4 regions of the Bradyrhizobium sp. USDA 3262 genome follow, and region 1 is predicted to be linked to each of the others. Evidence: predicted binding sites of a transcription regulator. Region 1 holds the regulator's gene; each other region holds the start of a gene.

The links. Region 1 encodes PhoB, which activates phosphate uptake and scavenging genes when phosphate is short. Its sites were predicted from a motif close to TGTCATNNANCTGTCAT; they were not measured.
Region 2: the regulator PhoB is predicted to act here: its motif matches at 2,493-2,509, upstream of ACVWYP_RS05845 (alkaline phosphatase D family protein).
Region 3: the regulator PhoB is predicted to act here: its motif matches at 2,013-2,029, upstream of ACVWYP_RS21985 (acetoacetate decarboxylase).
Region 4: the regulator PhoB is predicted to act here: its motif matches at 2,296-2,312, upstream of ACVWYP_RS40240 (esterase-like activity of phytase family protein).

What each region holds. Positions count from the first base shown of each region.
Region 1 is NZ_JBSSCT010000001.1:2,045,450-2,050,268, reverse strand. It holds gene ACVWYP_RS09445 (GcrA family cell cycle regulator) at 5-517, shown strand; gene ACVWYP_RS09440 (IS110 family RNA-guided transposase) at 865-1,806, shown strand; gene phoB (phosphate regulon transcriptional regulator PhoB) at 1,886-2,596, opposite strand; gene phoU (phosphate signaling complex protein PhoU) at 2,743-3,459, opposite strand; gene pstB (phosphate ABC transporter ATP-binding protein PstB) at 3,567-4,385, opposite strand; gene pstA (phosphate ABC transporter permease PstA) at 4,382-4,819, opposite strand, start outside.
Region 2 is NZ_JBSSCT010000001.1:1,250,891-1,255,709, reverse strand. It holds gene ACVWYP_RS05860 (YkvA family protein) at 1-375, opposite strand, end outside; gene ACVWYP_RS05855 (4a-hydroxytetrahydrobiopterin dehydratase) at 467-772, opposite strand; gene ACVWYP_RS05850 (TAXI family TRAP transporter solute-binding subunit) at 984-2,387, shown strand; gene ACVWYP_RS05845 (alkaline phosphatase D family protein) at 2,573-4,135, shown strand; gene ACVWYP_RS05840 (hypothetical protein) at 4,432-4,819, opposite strand, start outside.
Region 3 is NZ_JBSSCT010000001.1:4,814,368-4,819,186, reverse strand. It holds gene ACVWYP_RS21990 (transporter) at 1-901, opposite strand, end outside; gene ACVWYP_RS21985 (acetoacetate decarboxylase) at 1,044-1,829, opposite strand; gene ACVWYP_RS21980 (patatin-like phospholipase family protein) at 2,072-3,235, shown strand; gene ACVWYP_RS21975 (acyl-CoA carboxylase subunit beta) at 3,352-4,819, opposite strand, start outside.
Region 4 is NZ_JBSSCT010000001.1:8,496,194-8,501,012, reverse strand. It holds gene ACVWYP_RS40245 (enoyl-CoA hydratase-related protein) at 1-667, shown strand, start outside; gene ACVWYP_RS40240 (esterase-like activity of phytase family protein) at 896-2,248, opposite strand; gene ACVWYP_RS40235 (heme ABC transporter ATP-binding protein) at 2,482-3,273, opposite strand; gene ACVWYP_RS40230 (FecCD family ABC transporter permease) at 3,270-4,370, opposite strand; gene ACVWYP_RS40225 (heme/hemin ABC transporter substrate-binding protein) at 4,367-4,819, opposite strand, start outside.

The sequences.
Region 1 (4,819 bases):
TGCGATGACTGTATTGACCTGGTCCGACGATCGCGTCGAGCAGCTGAAGAAACTCTGGGAGTCTGGCCTGTCGGCCAGCCAGATCGCGGCGGAACTTGGCAATGTGACGCGAAACGCCGTGATCGGCAAAGTGCATCGGCTCGGCCTCTCCGGCCGCGCCAAGGCCCCCTCCACGGCCGCGCCGCGGCAGCGCAAGGCCCGCCCCGCCCAGCACATGATGCGGGTGGCGCGCCCGGTGTCCCGCGGCAACACCGCGCTGGCGCACGCCTTCGAGGTCGAGATGGAGCCCGATCCGATCTCCTACGACAATGTGGTGCCGATGAGCCAGCGGCTGTCGCTGCTCGAACTCAACGAGGCCACCTGTCACTGGCCGGTCGGCGATCCCTCAAGCCCGGAATTCTTCTTCTGCGGCGGCAAGGCGCTCGGCGGCCTGCCCTATTGCGCGCATCACTCGCGCGTCGCCTACCAGCCCGCCGCCGATCGCCGCCGGCCGTCGGCGAAACCGCAGATCAAGTGAGCACTCGGGAAACTACGGAAGACCTGAAAAACAAATCCCCGCGAAAGCGGGGATTTTTTTATGGCGCGTGGCCCGTTACATCATCGGCGTCGTCCCGGCGAAAGCCGGGACCCATAACCACTAATGCGTGTTGTTAGAAAGCCGTCTGGCCCCGTGCCGATTACGCCGGCCGCGGCGTATGGGTCCCTGTGTCTTGGAAGTCTGTCAGGATGAGGGTGGGCGGGAAGCCGTTGGGTCCTTGGCGCTTGACGCCGTGAGCCGGCTCGGTCTCCCGCCCGTTCCATCTATCAACCTGAACAGTTGCACGAGGCTGCGCCAACAGACCTCGCATCACAGGGACAGGCACCGTGATCATAGCTCTTCGTTACGTCGGAATCGACATCTCCAAAGACCACCTCGACATCTTTGATGAGGCTGACGGCGTGCCGAGGCGCATTGCCAACGCGCCACAGGCCATCACACAGCAGGTGGCGCGTTGGCAATGCGATGCGCTGGTGGTCTTCGAGGCGACGGGTATCTATGACCTCGCGCTTCGCGAGGCGCTGCGTCAGGCCGGGATCCAGTTCGCACGGATCAACCCGGCCCGTGCCCGCGACTTTGCACGGGCCAGCGGCCTACTCGCCAAGACCGATCCGATCGATGCGCGGATGCTGGCGGCCTTTGCGCGGGCCATGCAACCCGCCCCCGAGCAGGTCGCCGATCCTGCACGGGGCGCCTTGGCGAGGCTTGCAAAACGGCGGGATCAGCTGGTCCTCATGCGCGCCCAGGAGAAGAACCGGCGCAGCGAGGCCGACGATCGCGCCATGGCCGAACGCATCGGCCGCCTCATCGAGGTCCTCGACAGCGAGATCGCCGAGATCGAGGCCGACATCAGCGCATTGATTAAAGCCGAAGCGGAGATCGCGGACGATGCGAAGTTAATGCGTTCGCTGCCCGGCGTGGGTCCCGTGGCCTGCATGCAGCTCATCGCGCAGATGCCGGAACTCGGGCGGGTCGGACCGAAACAACTCGCAGCGCTCGCTGGCCTTGCTCCCTTCAACGTCGACAGCGGCGCCTTCCGCGGCAAGCGCAAGATTGCGGGCGGCCGAAAGCGCGTTCGTGACGCCCTCTATATGGCGGCCCTCAACGCAGTTCGCAGAGCAGATCCGTTCAAGGCCTTCTATGCACGACTGCGACAGGCGGGAAAACCAGCCAAACTCGCCCTCATCGCCGTCGCCAGGAAGCTGCTCACGGTCCTCAATGCCATGATGCGAGACCGAAAGCCGTACCTGCAGACCAAACCAACATAACAGTTGCCGGCTCCCGTGCGCAATTGCGCACTAGGCCGGGACGACACCGTGCTACGGGATATGAATCCCGCAACGGCCATTACGGCTGCGGCTCGGCCTTGGCAAAGCGGTCGTCGAGCGCGTAGCCGGCGCCGCGCACGGTGCGGATCGGATCCTGCTCGCGGCCCGGATTGAGCAGCTTGCGCAGGCGGCCGATATGCACGTCGACGGTGCGTTCATCGATGTAGATGTCGCGGCCCCAGACGCTGTCGAGCAGTTGCTCGCGGCTGAACACGCGGCCGGGATGCTCGAGGAAGAATTCGAGCAGGCGATACTCGGTCGGCCCGAGATCGATCGGGCGGCCCGAGCGCGCCACGCGGCGCTTCTCGCGGTCGAGCTCGATGTCGCCATAGGTCAGCACGGTTGCAAGCCGCTCCGGGCTCGCGCGGCGCAAGAGGCCCTTCACCCGCGCCAGCAGCTCCGGCACCGAGAACGGCTTGACGATGTAATCGTCGGCGCCGGTGGCAAGCCCGCGCACGCGCTCGCTTTCCTCGCCGCGCGCGGTCAGCATGATGATCGGAAGCTGCTTGGTCTCGGGCCGCGCCCGCAGGCGGCGGCACAGCTCGATGCCGGACAGGCCCGGCAGCATCCAGTCGAGGACCACGAGGTCGGGAACGCGCTCCTTCAGCCTCGTGTCGGCATCGTCGCCGCGCCCCACCGTCTCGACATCGTAGCCTTCCGCATCGAGGTTGTAGCGCAACAGCGTCGTCAGCGCTTCCTCGTCTTCGACTACCAGAATGCGTGCGCTCATCGGTTTAAGTTCTTTCTCTGTGGTGATCCGTTGCCCAGACGCAAACCGAAACGCTTACTTCCTTGAGCATAGTCCCCGCGGAAACGAATTGTCGCGAGGATCGTCCAGTTTCACTCTTGCCGGTTTCGCGCTTGCCGATGATGCCTTCAGTTGCCCGGCACCGTGGTGGCAAAAGTGGTCATGTCCCCCTTCGGGCGCTTGTCGGTGATCTGCTGGCCCTCGATCATGTAGAACACGGTCTCTGCGATATTGGTAGCGTGATCGCCGATCCGCTCGATGTTCTTGGCGCAGAACATCAGATGGATGCAGAACGAGATGTTGCGCGGATCTTCCATCATGTAGGTGAGCAGTTCGCGGAACAGCGAGGTGCAGATCGCATCGACCTCCTCGTCGCCCTTCCAGACGTTCATCGCCGCCGGCAGGTCGTGCGCGGCGTAGGCGTCGAGCACCGACTTGACCTGCGACAGCACGAGGTCGGTCATGTGCTCGAGGCCGCGGATCAGCTTCAGCGGCTGGAAATCGCTCTCCAGCGCCGCGACACGCTTGCCCATGTTCTTGGCGAGGTCGCCGATCCGCTCGAGGTCGGTGGCGACGCGCATCGCGCTGACGATCTCGCGCAGGTCGATCGCCATCGGCTGGCGGCGCGCGATCGTCAGCACCGCGCGCTCTTCGATGTTGCGCTGCAGATTGTCGATCTCGATGTCGGCGGCGACCACGCGCTTGCCGAGCGCGACGTCGCGACGGATCAGCGCGTCGACCGACTCGGTAATCATCCGCTCGACCAGGCCGCCCATCTCGGCGACCAGGCGGGTCAACTCCTGCAGGTCGCTGTCGAATGCCTTGGCGGTATGTTCAGAAGCCATCGCTTGTCTCCCTCAAACCATGATCCCGGGGATCATGGTTTCGTGTCCTGAATTTTAGCATGCCCTGATCGGAAAACCGGTTTCCACTTTTCCGGATCATGCGCCGGTCAACCGAACCGGCCGGTGATGTAGTCCTGGGTGCGCCGATCGCTCGGTGAGGTGAAGATCTTGTTGGTGTCGTCGAACTCGATCAGCTCGCCGAGATACATGAAGGCGGTCTTGTCGGAGACGCGCGCCGCCTGCTGCATGTTGTGGGTGACGATCGCGATCGTGTAGTCCTCGGAGAGCTCCTGGATCAGCTCCTCGACCTTGGCGGTCGAGATCGGGTCGAGCGCCGAGCACGGCTCGTCGAACAGGATCACCTCGGGGCGCACCGCCACGGTGCGCGCGATGCACAGGCGCTGCTGCTGGCCGCCGGAGAGCGACAGGCCGGACGCGTTCAGCTTGTCCTTGACCTCGTTCCACAGCGCGCCGCCGCGCAGCGCCTTCTCGACCCGGTCGTCCATCTCGGACTTCGAGATCTTCTCGTAGAGGCGGATGCCGAAGGCGATGTTCTCGTAGATCGTCATCGGGAACGGCGTCGGCTTCTGGAACACCATGCCGACCCGCGCGCGCAGCAAGTTGAGGTCGAGCTTGGGGTCGAGAATGTTGGTCTGGTCCAGCATCAGCTGGCCGACCGCGCGCTGGCCCGGATAGAGGTCATACATCCGGTTGAAGATGCGCAGCAGGGTCGACTTGCCGCAGCCGGACGGGCCGATGAACGCCGTGACGCGGTTGGTGCCGAGCGTCAGGTTGATGTTCTTCAGCGCGTGGTGCTCGCCGTAATAGAAATTGAGATTGCGCACCGTGACTTTCGGCGGCGCTTCAGGCAGCGGAACCTGGGGAACGTGGCCCGCGGCAGTCGTGGAGACGGAAAGCTCGGTCATTTTGCGGCCCTTTCGGCACCAAGGATACGCGCGCCGATATTCAACGCGAGCACGGTGAATGTAATGAGCAGCGCACCGCTCCACGCCAGCTCTTTCCAGTAGGCGTAGGGGCTCTGCACGAAGTTGTTGATGGTCACCGGCAGGTTGGCCATCGTCTTGGTCAGATCCAGGCTGAAGAACTGGTTCGACAGCGCGGTGAACAGCAGCGGCGCGGTCTCGCCGGCGACGCGGGCTGTCGCCAGCAGCACACCGGTGATCAGACCCGATCGCGCCGCACGATAGGCGATCCGCTTGATCACCAGCGAACGCGGCAGGCCGAGCGCGGAGGCGGCCTCGCGCAGCGGATTGGGCACCAAGAGCAGCATGTCCTCGGTGGTGCGCAGCACGACCGGGATCACGATCACCGCGAGCGCAAGACTGCCTGCGATCGCCGA
Region 2 (4,819 bases), 790 kb from region 1:
CGCGCCCTCCGCTACCCCGCGCTTCAGCGCGGCGCGGGCGGCATCGCGGTGCTCCGGCGTGATGTGGCTTGCCACAATGCGGAGCGCTGTTGCGAGCACTGCGGCGTCATCGGTGAAGCCGAGGATCGGCAGCATGTCGGGCACGAAATCGAACGGCAGGATGAAATAGGCGATCGCCCCGAGCAGCGCCGCCTGCACATGGCGCGGCGTCTGCCGGTCGAACGCGCAGTAATAGGCAGCCAACAGGTCCTCCGCGAAGGGCAGGCTCGCCACCACCTTCTTGAACTTGATCCAGAAACGGCGGCGCACGCTTTCGGGGTCCTGCGCCAGCCGATCGGCAGGCCCAAATCCCACGCCGTGTTCGCTCGATGTCATCGCAAGGTTCCTCGACGCCGCGCCAGTTCGGCGGCGGACGATGCGAATCTGGGGATATCGGCGGACCCGCGCAAGGTTGCGCGCGCCGGGCTCAACTGACCCCAAGCTGCCTTGCGATCGCGTTCATGGCCTTGGCGAGGTCGATGTCGCGCTTGGTCACCCCGCCGACATCGTGGGTCGACAGCACCACCTCGACCGTCTTGTAGACGTTTTTCCACTCGGGGTGATGGTCGCTCTTCTCGGCGACCAGGGCGGCGCGGGCCATGAACCCGAAGGCCTCGTTGAAGTCCTTGAACACGAAAGTCTTGGCGATCGCCTCGCGGCCGGACGTTTCCGACCAGCCGGCCAGTTCCCAAAGGGCGGCCTTCCTTGCCTCCGCTGACAGCCGTTCGACCATGGTAACCTCCCGTTTAACGCCGACTTTAGCCTAACAACCGGCCTCCGGGATGGGATCCACGCCCAAATTAAGGCCGAAATCGCGTCCTATCGCCGCTGGTAACCATGACGGAGTTGTAACATCTGTCCATTCAGTAATTTGCTACACATAGGGGATGTATGCGCGTTGGTAGTTTTGCGAAATTGAGCCCCGACGATTGTTTGCGAGATCGATGACAGACGGCTCCGCCAGCATGTCGCCCAAGCCGCTCCGTTCGGCAAAGCGGCGGCTGATGTTCGTTTTGATCGCGGGCGCGCTGGCCATCATCGGCACGCTGACGGCGGGCTATTATTTCGCCGTGCGTCCGGTGACGCTGCGGATCGCGGTCGGCCCCGCCAACAGCGATGACCTCAAGGTCGTGCAGGCGCTGGCGCAGGCCTTCAACAACCAGCAGCAAACCCAGGTCAAGCTGAGGCCGGTGCAGACCGAGGGCGCCACCGCCAGCGCGCAGACGCTGGCCGACGGCAAGGCCGATCTCGCCATCATCCGCGGCGATCTCGAAGTGCCGAAGAATGCGCAGGCGGTCGCGACCCTGCGCAAGAATGTCGTGGTGATGTGGGTTCCGCCCGCCAAGGGCAAGGTCCGGAAATCGGCGCGGATCACCAAGATCGCGCAGCTTGCCGGCCGCAAGATCGGCGTCGTCGGCCGCACCCCGGCCAATGTCAATTTGCTGAAGCTGATCCTGACGCAATACGGCGTCGACCCGATGAAGGTCGAGATCGTGCAATTCCCGGCCAATGAGGCGGCGGAAGCGATCAAGAACCTCAAGGCCGACGCCTATCTCGCCGTCGGTCCGGCCAACAGCAAGATCACGATCGACGCGATCACGGCATCGGTCCGCGACGGCGGCGAGCCCACCTTCCTTCCGATCGACGCCTCGGAGGCAATCGCGCAGAACCATCCGGCCTATGAGGCCGCGGAAATCCCCGCCGGCTCGCTCGGCTCGGCCGACCGGCCCGACGATGAGGTGAAGACGATCAGCTTCTCGCACCACATCGTTGCGCGGAAGGGCCTGTCGGACTCGACGGTCGCGGCGTTCACGCGGCAATTGTTCGCGATCCGGCAGTCGCTCAAGACCGATTTCCCGCTTGCCGCCAAGATCGAGACGCCGGACACCGACAAGGACGCCACCATTCCGGTGCATCCGGGCGCGGCCGCCTTTGTCGACGGCGAGGAAAAAACCTTCCTCGACCGCTACAGCGACTACATCTGGTGGAGCCTGATGGCGTTCTCGGCGATGGGCTCGGCCGGTGCGTGGTTCGCCGGCTATCTCAAGCAGGACGAGCGCAACACCAACACCTCGCAGCGCGAACGCCTGCTGGAGATGCTCAAAGCCGCACGGCAAAGCGATTCAATCGAGGAACTCGACCAGATGCAGGCGGAGGCCGACGACATCCTGCGCCACACGCTGGACTGTTTCGAGCACGGCGCGATCGAGGAAGGCACGCTGACCGCGTTCAACATCGCGCTCGAGCAGCTTCATAACGCCGTCGCCGACCGCAAGGCCTTGTTGTTCAGCATGCCGCAAAATTTGCAACGGACTGCCACGCAGTTCAGGGCGGCGGGCACGGCGTAGGTTTTCTTATACGCAAGCTCCCTTTATCCGCGCACTCCCTTCGCCTCTCCCGCTTGCGGGAGAGGGAGCCTGACAGACGTGCCCACCTCACGCGACGCCCGCCGATGTAATCTCTCCGTCATTGAATTTTTCTAGGTCTTGGCGCGCCTGCGGCGCATTGTCGCTGTGACCTGAGGAGGCTCCCCATGACGATCCGGTTCTCGCGAAATCTCACCCGCCGACGCTTTCTCTCCACGGCGGCTGCGGCCGGCGCCGGCGTGATCGCGATGCCCTATCTGTCGCGGGCCGCCGACCGCCCGGTGATCACCCATGGCGTGCAGTCCGGCGATGTCGGCGTCGACGGCGGCGTGGTGTGGGCGCGGGCGGACCGGCCGGCGCAGATGATGGTCGAGGTCGCGACCACCGAGTCCTTCAAGGATGCCCATACGCTGCCGCCGATCACGGCGCTGCCGGAGAGCGACTTCACCGCCAAGATGCTGCTGGAGAACCTGCCCTCCGGCCAGGACATCTTTTACCGCGTCCGCTTCCGCGACCTTGCCCATATCGACATCGTCGGCGAGCCGGTGGTCGGCCGCTTCCGCACCGCGCCGGCCGATCGCCGCGACGTCTCGTTCGTCTGGGGCGGCGATGTGGCCGGCCAGGGCTGGGGCATCAATCCCGACGACGGCGGCATGATCACCTTCGCCGCGATGAAGAAGCACGCTCCGGATTTCCTTCTGCACTCCGGCGACACGATCTACGCCGACGGCGTGATCCCTTCAGAGGTGAAGCTTCCCGATGGCAAGATCTGGAAGAACGTCACGATTCCCGAGAAGGCCAAGGTCGCCGAGACGCTCGACGAATACCGGGCCGCCCACAAGTATAACTTCCTCGACGACAACGTCCGCGCCTTCAATGCCGAGGTACCGATCTTCGTGCAGTGGGACGATCACGAGGTGACCAACAACTGGTCGCTGTCGAAACAGCTGCCGGCGGCCTACAAGGAGCGCGACATCAACGTGCTCGCAGCGCGCGCGGCCAAGGCCTTCCACGAGATGTATCCGATGCGCGAGAGCATCGTCGAGCCGGGCCGCGTCTATCGCACGCTGAGCTACGGTCCGCATCTCGACGTCTTCATGCTCGACGAGCGCAGCTATCGCGGCCCCAACGGCCCGAACCTGCAGGAGCAGTACGGCCCCGACGCCTATTTCATCGGCCCGGACCAGATGGCCTGGCTGAAGCGCGCGCTGCTCAACTCGCGCGCCACCTGGAAGGTGATCGCCTCCGACATGCCGCTCTCGCTGATCGTCTATGACGATGCCGCCAACAAGAAGGGCTCGGAAGCCTTTGCGCAGGGCGATGGCGCGGCGCGCGGCCGCGAGCTCGAGATCGCCGATATCCTGCGTTTCATCAAGACCGCGGGTATCGTCAATACGGTGTGGCTGACCGCCGACGTGCATTACGCCGCCGCGCACTACTACAACCCGAACAAGGCCCAGTTCCAGGAGTTCGATCCGTTCTGGGAGTTCGTCTCCGGCCCGCTGCATGCCGGCACCTTCGGTCCGAACGAGCTCGACAACACCTTTGGCCCCGAAGTGAAGTTCATCAAGGCGCCGGGCGAGGCCAACCAGAACCTGCCGCCGTCGGCCGGCATGCAGTTCTTCGGCCACGTCAAGATCGACGGCAAGAGCGGGCAGATGACGGTGAGCCTGCGCGACCGCGTCGACGCCGAGCTGTGGGCGATCACGCTCGATCCGAAGCCAGTCTAGCGCGCGACGCGATTGGGTTGAGATAACGCCGCGAACGAACTGCGCTCCCTCTCCCGCTTGCGGGGAGGGCTATCGCATTTCGTGGCGGTGCCCTCGTGGCCATCCTTCGAGACGCCCGCCTTCGGCGGGCTCCTCAGGATGAGGCCTTGTTTTGCGGCACAATAGTAGACCCTCATGGTGAGGAGCGCCGCTTGCGGCGCGTCTCGAACCACGAGGCCAAGCACTTGCCCGGTCGCCAAGGGGCATATGCGATAGCCCTGCGCTTGCGGGGAGGGCTGGGGTCTCTCCGCAACCGATCAGCCCGGTTTGCCCGCCTTGATCTCCTTGAACCTGGCAAGCGCCTGCTCGAACTTGGCGTCGAACAGCCACATCGCATCGAGGATCTCGCGGAAGGTCGCAGATGTTCTTGCCCGGTCGGCCCGGCCGAAAGCGAAGATGCTGTTGTTGCGCAAGTATCGCATGATCCTGGCATCGGAAATTCTGTAACCGACGAGGTTGCCCGACCTGAGTGCGGCCCTGGTCGGCGTCGGAATGATCTGGATCAGCTCAAACAGCTTCATTTGATCGATCGGATCCGGCAGGGTTTTCAAAATCGCGGGGATCTCCGGGAAAATATCCGCGTGTGCGTTCATCAGTGCGTCCCGCACGGCGGTCCAGTGATTGAACCTGTGATCAAGGTTGCCG
Region 3 (4,819 bases), 2.8 Mb from region 1:
TCATGCCGAAGATGCCGGTGACGAGCGTCGGCGGCAGCAGCATCATGGTGACGACGGACAACGCGTGGAGGTGCTTGTTGCTCTCCTCCTCGAGCTTGAAGCGCAGCTCCTCCTCCAGCAGGCGGCTGCGCTCGTGCAGTTCGACGATGTCGTGGTCGAGACCGTCGAGCCGCTGCGCGAGCTTGCCGGCCTGCAGCCGCAGCGCCGGACTGAGATCGTCGGTGCTCTTCTGTTCGAGCCGGTGGAACAGCACGCGCAAGCCCGCGAGCTGGCGATGCAGGCGTACGCAGGTACGGCGCATCCGGCTCAGATTCTTGCGCAGCTCGGATCCGGTATCCTCGGCGAGCACCCGCTCCTCGATCGCATCGATATCGGTGCCGATCTTGTCCGCCATGCGGTCCATGGTGTCGGCGATCTCGTCAACGATCTTCTCCAGCAGCGCCGCGACGCTGCCGACGCGATGGCCGCCCTCGAGCACGCGGCGCGTCGCATCGGCGGAGCAGAGCGCCTGATGGCGGCCGCTGACCAGGAGGCGTTCGGTCATCGCAAAGCGCAGGAAGCCGGTCTCGCGGGTGGCGGCTTCAACATCCCGCACCAGGTCGGAGAACACGCCGTAGACGCAATTGTCGACGACGTGGATTTGCTGGAAATTGTCATTCGACAGCAAGAGGTCCCGCGCGAGCTGCGGGATGTGCATATTGGCGAGCCATGCCCGGGTGCGGACGTCGGTCAGGTTGAAGTGCAGCCACAGCCTTCCGTCGTGGCTCGGCTCGATCGGCGCATCGATCGGAAGCGCCTCGGCGCGGCCGTCGTGACGCAGGCGGAACGCCCAGACCAGACCTGGGACCGCCTCGCGGGTCAGCAGCGACCCGACCGGAGCGGGAGGCAGATCAGCCAGCATGGCCGGCCCCCAACGCAATCGATAACGCAACCGCGCGAAATGACATGTTCAAGACCTCGCCCACGCGCAACGCTGAGCAAGCGCGTCCCTTCGTCGCAACATAGGAGGACGCGCCTGTTACAGTTTTATGTCAGCGACCGCCCTACTCCGCGGCCAGGCCTGTCGGCGCCGCCGCCTCCGCGGTCTCCTTGTTGTAGTCGTGCACGACGCGACCGAACGGCAGCGTCAGATCGGCGAGGAAGTGATGCGCGCCGACAACACGCTTGACCGGGAAATCGGCGACCGGTGCGTTGACGTGGGGCACAAGATGCAGCCGGCCCGGTCCGATCCAGGAGCCCTTGACGACGATGTCGGTCAGGTTGATCGCGACCAGCTGGCAGACCTCGAGATGGCCGTCGACGCCGGGGATCATCTTCAGATTAACTTGCGTCTTCGACAGCGTGGCGCGCGTGACGTCGCCATTACCCGCCATGCTCTCGTGCTTGTAGCCCATCGTGCCCATCGCGACGAGCTGGCCAGCATATTCCAGCGTGCCGGTCAGCGTGTCCTTGACGATCTCGAGCTTGGGATGGGCGTATTTCTTCGGAAAGCCCCAGATCTCGCGGCCGGCCGCGATCGGCGGATCATCGTCGAGATACATCTGGCAGACGAAGTTGACCTCTTCGCCATGCAGGCGCGCGGGGATCACGAGGCCGGACTCGGTGTAGCTGCCGAAGCCGGAGCTGTCGGGCATCTTGATCCATTCGTAATGCACGATCGCCTGCTCGATCGGCTCCAGCGGCTCGGGCAAGCCGGCGCGGATCAACTCCGGATCGGTCTCATAGGTGATGACAAGGAATTCGCGATCGATGAAGCGATACGGACCGGCAGGATAGCTCGGGCCGGCGGCCGGCATCGACGGAAGCTTGAGCAGATCTTCCCTGCGCATCGCAATAACCCCCTGTTTGAAAAATTCGCCCGGAAGCTAACGGCCGAGATTGACAGCGATGTGAGGGATTTCCGTCAGGTGCATGACCTGCGGTTGCGCTTGCGTGACCCGCGTCGCGCTTCCGAGGCCAATGCTAACCATGCAGGCAGGCATGCCGGATCCGCCGAGCGTGGGCGCCGCAATTGTCATCACCGCGTCATCGGCGCGCTGAATTCTCGCCGCGAATTTTTGGAGTGTCTGATATGGACGCGCGAACCCCGCATTTCGACGACATCGATCACGCGACGCCGGGCTGGCGTCCCGAGGGCTGCGATCGCGTGGCCCTGGTCCTGCAGGGCGGCGGCGCACTCGGCGCCTATCAGGCCGGCGTCTATCAGGCGCTACATGAATCCAACATCGAGCCCGACTGGGTCTGCGGCGTCTCGATCGGCGCAATCAACTCGGCGATCATCGCCGGCAATCCGCCCGAAAAGCGGCTGGAGCGGCTGCACACATTCTGGGATCGCATCACCAGCCGCAAGATCTGGCACTACACGCCGGACGGCGACGTCTTCCGCAAGGCGCGCAATCTCACCAGCTCATGGCTGACGACGACGCTCGGGCAGCCCGGCTTCTTCACCCCGCATCAGACCAATCCGTGGTTCAGCCTGGCCGGCGCGCGTACCGCCACCAGCTACTACGACACCACGCCGCTGCGCGAGTCCTTGCTCGAGCTGGTCGATTTCGACCGCATCAATTCCAAGACAATGCGCTTCGCGGTCGGCGCGGTGAACGTGCTGTCCGGCAACTTCATCTATTTCGACAATGCCCATGACGAGATCATTCCCGAGCACATCATGGCGAGCGGTGCGCTGCCGCCGGCGCTGCCGATGGTGAAGGTCGGCACCGATCATTTCTGGGACGGCGGCATCGTCTCCAACACGCCGCTGCAGCATCTGCTCGACCAGGAAGACAACATGAACTCGCTGGTGTTCCAGGTCGACCTGTTCTCGGCGCGCGGCGCGCTGCCGCGCGACATCCAGGACGTGATGGCCCGGCACAAGGACATCATGTATTCGTCGCGCACCCGCTACAACACCGATGTCTATCGCAAGACCTACAATCTGCGCACCGCCCTGCACAACGCGCTGGGAAAAATCCCCGACGATCAGCTCTCGGACGAGGAGCGCCAGCTCAAGAAGGCGAACGCCCGGCTGCCCGGCATCACGCTGTTGCAGCTGATCTATCAGCAGAAGGCCTATGAGGGCGACGCCAAGGACCACGAATTCTCCGGCACCTCGATGCGCGAGCACTGGGTGAGCGGGCACGAGGACACCAAGCGCTCGCTGAAGCGGCGCGAATGGATCAAGATGCCCGAGAACGGCATGGGCATCGTGATCCACGACGTGCATCGGGAAGCCGAGTAGAGGCGCGGTCGCTCCTTCACCGTCATTGCGAGCGAAGCGAAGCAATCCATGTCACCGCTTGCGGAAGCGTGGATTGCTTCGTCGCTACGCTCCTCGCAATGACGGCTGGAGAGGCCTTACGGCCGCGTCGACATGTTGCTCGGCGGCCCGGCCTTGCGGATCGGTTCGGCGAGGCGGGCGAACTCGCAGAGCAGCGAGCGCGTCTTGCGCGGGTCGATCACCTCCTCGACCCAGAACTTCTCGGCCGAGCGGAACGGCGAGCGCAGCTTGTTGAGGCGATCCTCGATCTCGCGCAGCTTGGCGGCGGGATCGGCGGCCGCATCGATCTCGGCGCGATAGGCCGCCTCGATGCCGCCCTCGAGCGGCAGCGAGCCCCAATAGGCCGACGGCCACGCATAGCGCATCGAGAAGCGGTTGGCCGGCTGATGCACCACGCCGGCGACGCCGAAGGCGTTGCGGATGATGATGGTGCACCACGGCACCGTGCTCTGGTTGACCGCCGCCATCGCCCGCACGCCGTGGCGGATGGTCGCCGTCTTCTCCGCCTCGAGCCCGATCATGAAGCCGGGGCAGTCCATCAGATAGACCACCGGCAGATGGAAGGTCTCGGCGAAGTCGACCCAGCGCACCACCTTCTGGCAGGCGTCCGCGGTCCACGAGCCGCCATAGTGGAAGGGATCGCTGGCGAGCAGCAGCACCGCCCGGCCCTCGATCCGCGCCAATCCGGTGATGATCGGGCGGCCGAAATTGGTGCCGACCTCGAAGAACGAGCCCTTGTCGACGACGGCATCGATGATCGGCCGCATCTTGTAGACCTGCCGGCGGTTGCGCGGCACGGCGGTGAGCAGCGACTCCTCGGCGCGTTCAGGATCGTCGGTGCAGGGGACGGTCGGCGGCAGATCGTAGACCGACGACGGCAGATAGGACAGGAAGCGCCGCGCGTAGTCGAACGCCTCCTCTTCGGTCTCGACGGCCTGATCGATCGCGCCGGCGCGAGTCTGGATGTCGGCGCCGCCGAGCTCCTGCTTGGTCAGATCCTGCCCCAGGCGCTTCACCACCGGCGGGCCGGCGACGAACATCGCGGAGCTCTTGGTCATCACCGAGTAATGCGTGGCGGCGAGCCGCGCGGCACCAAGGCCCGCGACCGAGCCGAGCCCGAGACCGACCACCGGCACGCGCGCCAAATTGGCGGTCGTGTACCAGTACCAGCGCGTGCCGCCGACGCCGCCGGGAAGATTGGCCGCGCCCCTGGTCTCGATCGTCTTCACCGAGCCGCCGCCGCCGGAGCCCTCGATCACGCGCACGATCGGCAGGCGGAAGTCGTGCGCCATCTCCTCCGCCATCAACGGCTTGGCGGAAATCGATGCATCCGCCGAGCCGCCGCGCACGGTGAAGTCGTCGCCGACCACGACCACGGTGCGGCCGTCGACCCTGGCGCGGCCGAACACGCAGTTCGCCGGCGTCAGATGCTTGAGTTCGTTGCTCTCGTCATATTCGGCGATGCCGGAGATGGCACCGACCTCGTGGAAGCTGCTCTGGTCGACGAGCTTGTCGATGCGCTCACGAACCGTGAGCCGGCCCTGG
Region 4 (4,819 bases), 6.5 Mb from region 1:
CGCGGGCCCCTGTTTCTCGGCGGGCTACGATCTCTCCGCCGACAACCGCGTCGACCAGCCCTATCATTCGGCATCCGGCCCCGGCCAGTGGTCGCGCCATGTCGTCGAGGGCTGGTTCTCGATCTGGGACCTCGCAAAGCCTGTCATCGCGCAGGTGCACGGCTACTGCCTCGCCGGCGGCACCGAGCTCGCGACCGCCTGCGACGTGGTCTACGTCGCCGACGACGCCCAGATCGGTTATCCGCCGGTGCGGCTGATGAGCCCGCCCGACATGCAGTATCACCCTTGGCTGGTCGGCATGCGCCGCGCCATGGAATTGATGCTCACGGGCGACGCGATGTCCGGCCGCGAGGCCGCCGAATGGGGCTATGCGACCCGGTCGTTTCCGCTCGCCGAACTGGAGGCGAAGACGCTGGATTTCGCCGAGCGCGCGGCCAAGGTGCCGATCGAGCTGCAGCAGCTCAACAAGCGCAGCGTCCACCGCGCGATGGAAATCATGGGCGCCCGCGCCGCGATGCGCGCCGGCACCGAGATCCAGGCGCTGGCCTTCACCACCGAGGCCAGCAAGGCCTACATGGCGGGCTTCCGCCGCGACGGCGGCAGCGTGAAGGCCCAGCTCGACCAGCGCGACACGACGTTCGGGGATTACCGGACGAAGAAGGAGTGAGGATCACGCAAGCCGCGCGCGGAGCTGTATCACCGGCACCCTGAGGAGGCCGCAAAGCGGCCGTCTGGGATGAGCATCACGCTACCCGCATATTCGATGTCATGCCCCGCCTTGAGCGGGGCATCCAGTACGCCGCGGCTTGTCCGTTGAGCTCGGGCGCCTCTGCAATACTGGGTCGCCCGGTCGAGCCGGGCGACGACACTGTTGTGGGTGACGAGAGCAATCGTCTCACTTCGCCTTCAGGAAGTCGCCGACCTGCAGCAGCACGAACTCGTCGTCATCGGCCTTGTTCGGGTCGCGGCTCGAGGAGAACGGCAGGTTGTTGTCGTTGCCGACGATGATGTGGGTCTCGTCGACCCGGTCGACATTCTCGATCGTGAAGAACGGGAAAGTGTAGACGCCATCGTTGAGCGGCTTGCGCGCCTTTTTGTTGGGATCGCGGATCTTCATCAAGTCGATATAGGCGATCTTGCGCACCGGCTTGCCGACATTGGCATCGGACAACTCGATCTTGTAGACGCGCTTGAACTTGGCGAGATCAGGGAAACAGTTCTCGCCGCGCTGGCCTTGCGGGCAAGCCTTGTCGGCAGTGCCTTCGCCATTGTCGCGTTCGATCACGAGGCCCTGGGCCGGATCGATCATGTTGAAGTCGCCGATCGCATTGCCGTTCTGCTCGAACACATACTGCCAGTAGCGTCCGGTGAACTTCTCCGCCGCGACGTCGAATTCCAGGATGCGCGAGGCTTCCTTGCCGTCGACCTTCTCCCAATCCTTCTTGTCGGCATCCCACAGCGGGCCCTCGAGCAGGCCGTAGAGGAACTTGCCGTCCTTCGAGGAAGCAAAACCTTCATAGCCCTTGGAGCGGCGCAGGTTGACGTTGGTGTAGGAGGCGCCGGGCGCGCCGGGTGACTGCACCGCCCAGTGATCCGGCGAGCGCACCGGCTTGCCGTCCGCGACCGTCTCGAACACGGCGAGGATCTTGCCGGTCTTGTCGGCCTTGAGGACGTACGGCCCGAACTCGTCGCCGATCCAGAAAATGTCGTTGATGATCTGGAAGCCTTCGGTGTCGAAATCGGCACCGGTCAAATAGCGCTTGGCTGTGTCCTCATGCACGATGCGGAACGGCACCTTCCTGTCGGGATCGTGCAGGAACACGGTCTCCTGACGCTCGATCTTGCCGCTCGCCCAATCGATCTTGTGCCGGTTCAGGTACAGCATCGAGTCCGCCGAGTTGTAGCGCGAGCCCATGCCGTTGTCGGTGATCACCCAGAACGAGCCGTCGGGCATCACCTTGATGCCGGAATGGCCTTGCAGCGGCTGGCCCTTGAACGGCAGCGACACGCCGGTCGGCCGCTCGTAGGACTTGCCCATCACGGTGCCGATGGCGTCGACGCGCCTGCCGGTGGTGTACTTGCCCGAGGTCTTCAGATCATCAGGGGCGTCGGCGGGCGCGTCGATGAAGCTCTCCGCCGGCATCACGGCATGTCCTGCCAGCGTCGCCGGGAATTCGCCCTCACTCTGCGCGAACGCCGATGTGGCGAGCAGGATCGAGGCGACGGAGCAGAGCAGGGACAGGCGCATGGTTGATCTCCCAAAGGATAAACGATGCGGTGTTCTCCGAGCCGCCTGTTACAGCCGGCTGACAGTTTTGTGAACCGCGGATGTTGCGGCGGGATAAGGCTTGCGGCGTTACGTCGCCTCTCACTCGCAATCCTCATCCTGAGGAGGCCGCGCAGCGGCCGTCTCGAAGGATGCAAGCGACAGCCGGGCCTCGTGGTTCGAGACGCGCGTACCGCGCTCCTCACCACGAGGGTCTAAACGGGCCGCATGGTTTGCGGCAGCAGGAACGGCACGCCGTTTCCGGTGTAGGCGATCGCGGCGTCGATCTCGAAGATCTCGCGTAGCGTCTCGGTCTTCATCGCCGCCGTGCGGTCGCCGTCGACGGCAAGCCGGCCGCGGTGCAGCAGCAGGATGCGGTCGGCGAACCGCATCGCGAGGTTGAGGTCGTGCAGGATCGCGATCACGGCGGTGCCGCGCGCGGCGCGCCGCCGGGCCGTTTCGACCAGGTCGATCTGGTGCCGCAGATCGAGGCTCGAGGTCGGCTCGTCCAGCAGCAACAGTCCGGGTCCATGCAGCGCTTCGCCGCAGGCGAGCTGCACCAGCACGCGGGCGAAATGCGCCCGCTGCTGCTCGCCGCCCGACAGCGTCGGCAATTGCCTGAAACGGAAACGCGCGAGCCCGACCTCGTCGAGCGCCGCCTCGACCAGCGCCCGCGCCACGGCACGCGGGCTTTCGCCGGCGCCCATGCTGACGATTTCCTCGACGGTGAACGGGAAGCTGACGTTGACGTGCTGCGACAGCATCGCGCGGTGCTGCGCCAGCGCGCGTGGTCCGTAAGTTTGCAGGTCGCGCTGCCTGAGCCTGATCGCCCCGCGCGACGGACGCAGGTCGCCCGACAGCATCCGCAGCAGGGTCGATTTGCCGGCGCCGTTGGGACCGACGATCGCGACCATCTCGCCGGCACCGATCTGCAGCGACACCGCATCGACCAGCGTCGTGCCGCCGACCGTCATGGTTGCCGACTGCGCTTCGAGCAGGGCCGTCACAGCGACACCAGCCCGCGCTGCCGCAGCAGCATGGCGAGGAAGAACGGCGCGCCGATCGCCGCCGTCAGGATGCCGATCGGCATTTCCGCGGGCGCCACGATGGTGCGCGCCACCGTGTCGGCGCCGACCAGGAGGATGGCACCGAGCAGTGCGGACGCCGGCAGCAGCAGCCGATGCGCGGGGCCGATCACCAGCCGCAACACATGCGGCACCACGATGCCGACGAAACCGACCACGCCGCAGACCGAGACCGCGACCCCGGTCATCGCCGACACCAGCACGATCGAGATCCGCTTCAACCGTTCGACGTCGACGCCGCTGTGGAACGCCTCGGCCTCGCCGAGCACCAGCACGTCGAGCCCGCGCGCGATCGAGAGGCAGGCGACCAGCGCGACCGCCAGCACCGGCGCCAGCGCCGTGAGCTTGCTCCAGGTCGCGCCGCTGAGCGAGCCGAGCAGCCAGAAGGTGATGTCGCGCAGCTGGCGGTCGTCGGCGACGAACACCAGGAGCCCGATGCCGGCATTGGCGATCGCGGCGATCGCAAGCCCGGCCAGCAGGAAGATCGCAATCGATGTCCGGCCGCCGCGGCTGGCGATGCCGTAAAGCACGATGGTCGTGATCAGCGAGCCGGCAAAGGCCGCGATCGGCAGCAACTGGTGTTGCAGGAAGCGCAGGCTTTCGCCGAGATGGCTGTCGGTGAACACGATCGCGGCTGCCGCGGCAAACGCGCCGCCGGAGGAGACGCCGACCAGCGCGGGGTCGGCGAGGGGATTGCGGAACAGGCCCTGCATGATCGCGCCTGATACGGCAAGCAGTCCACCGACCATCGCCGCCGCTGCGATCCGCGGGATGCGGATCGACCACACCACGAGCTGGTCGCGTGCGAGCGGCGGGTTGGCGGCACTATCAGCCCATAGCCCAAGCGCTGCCGGAAGCCGCGCCATTGGAATGCCGGCGGCCCCGACCGTCAGGGCGACCAGCGCGGTCGCTGCGAGCGCCGCAAGCAGGCAGAGCAGGGTGAGTGTCGCGGCCGGCCGCAGCGACATGCCGGCGCGCCGTTGTTTCGCACGCCCGCGGCCTTCGGCCAGCACGCTCATTGCCGGCAATTCGCGGTCAGCGCTGCCGGCTTGAAGCTGCCGGCCTCCGGCGCCAGCGCCGGATAGAGCTTGACCGAGAGGTCGCGTGCCGCGGCCGCGGTGCGCGGTCCGAAGCCGAGCAGATATAGCCCTTCCATCGAGATGAAGGCCTTGTTGGTCGCGACCGGCGTCAGCGCGAAGGCGGGATGCGCGAACACGGCATCAGCGGTCAGCGAATCCTTGCCGCGATCGATCGACAGCACGACATCCGGTTTCGCCGCCACGATGGCCTCGTCATTGACCGGCTTGTAGCCGTCGTAACCGTCGATGGCGTTGAGGCCGCCGGCAAGCCGGATGATCTCGTCCCCGGCGGTCTTGTGGCCCGCCGCCATCGCCCGGCCATTCAAGAGCGACATCACGAACATCACGCGCACCGGCTTCGTCACTTTGGCGCGCAGCGCGCGCAGTTG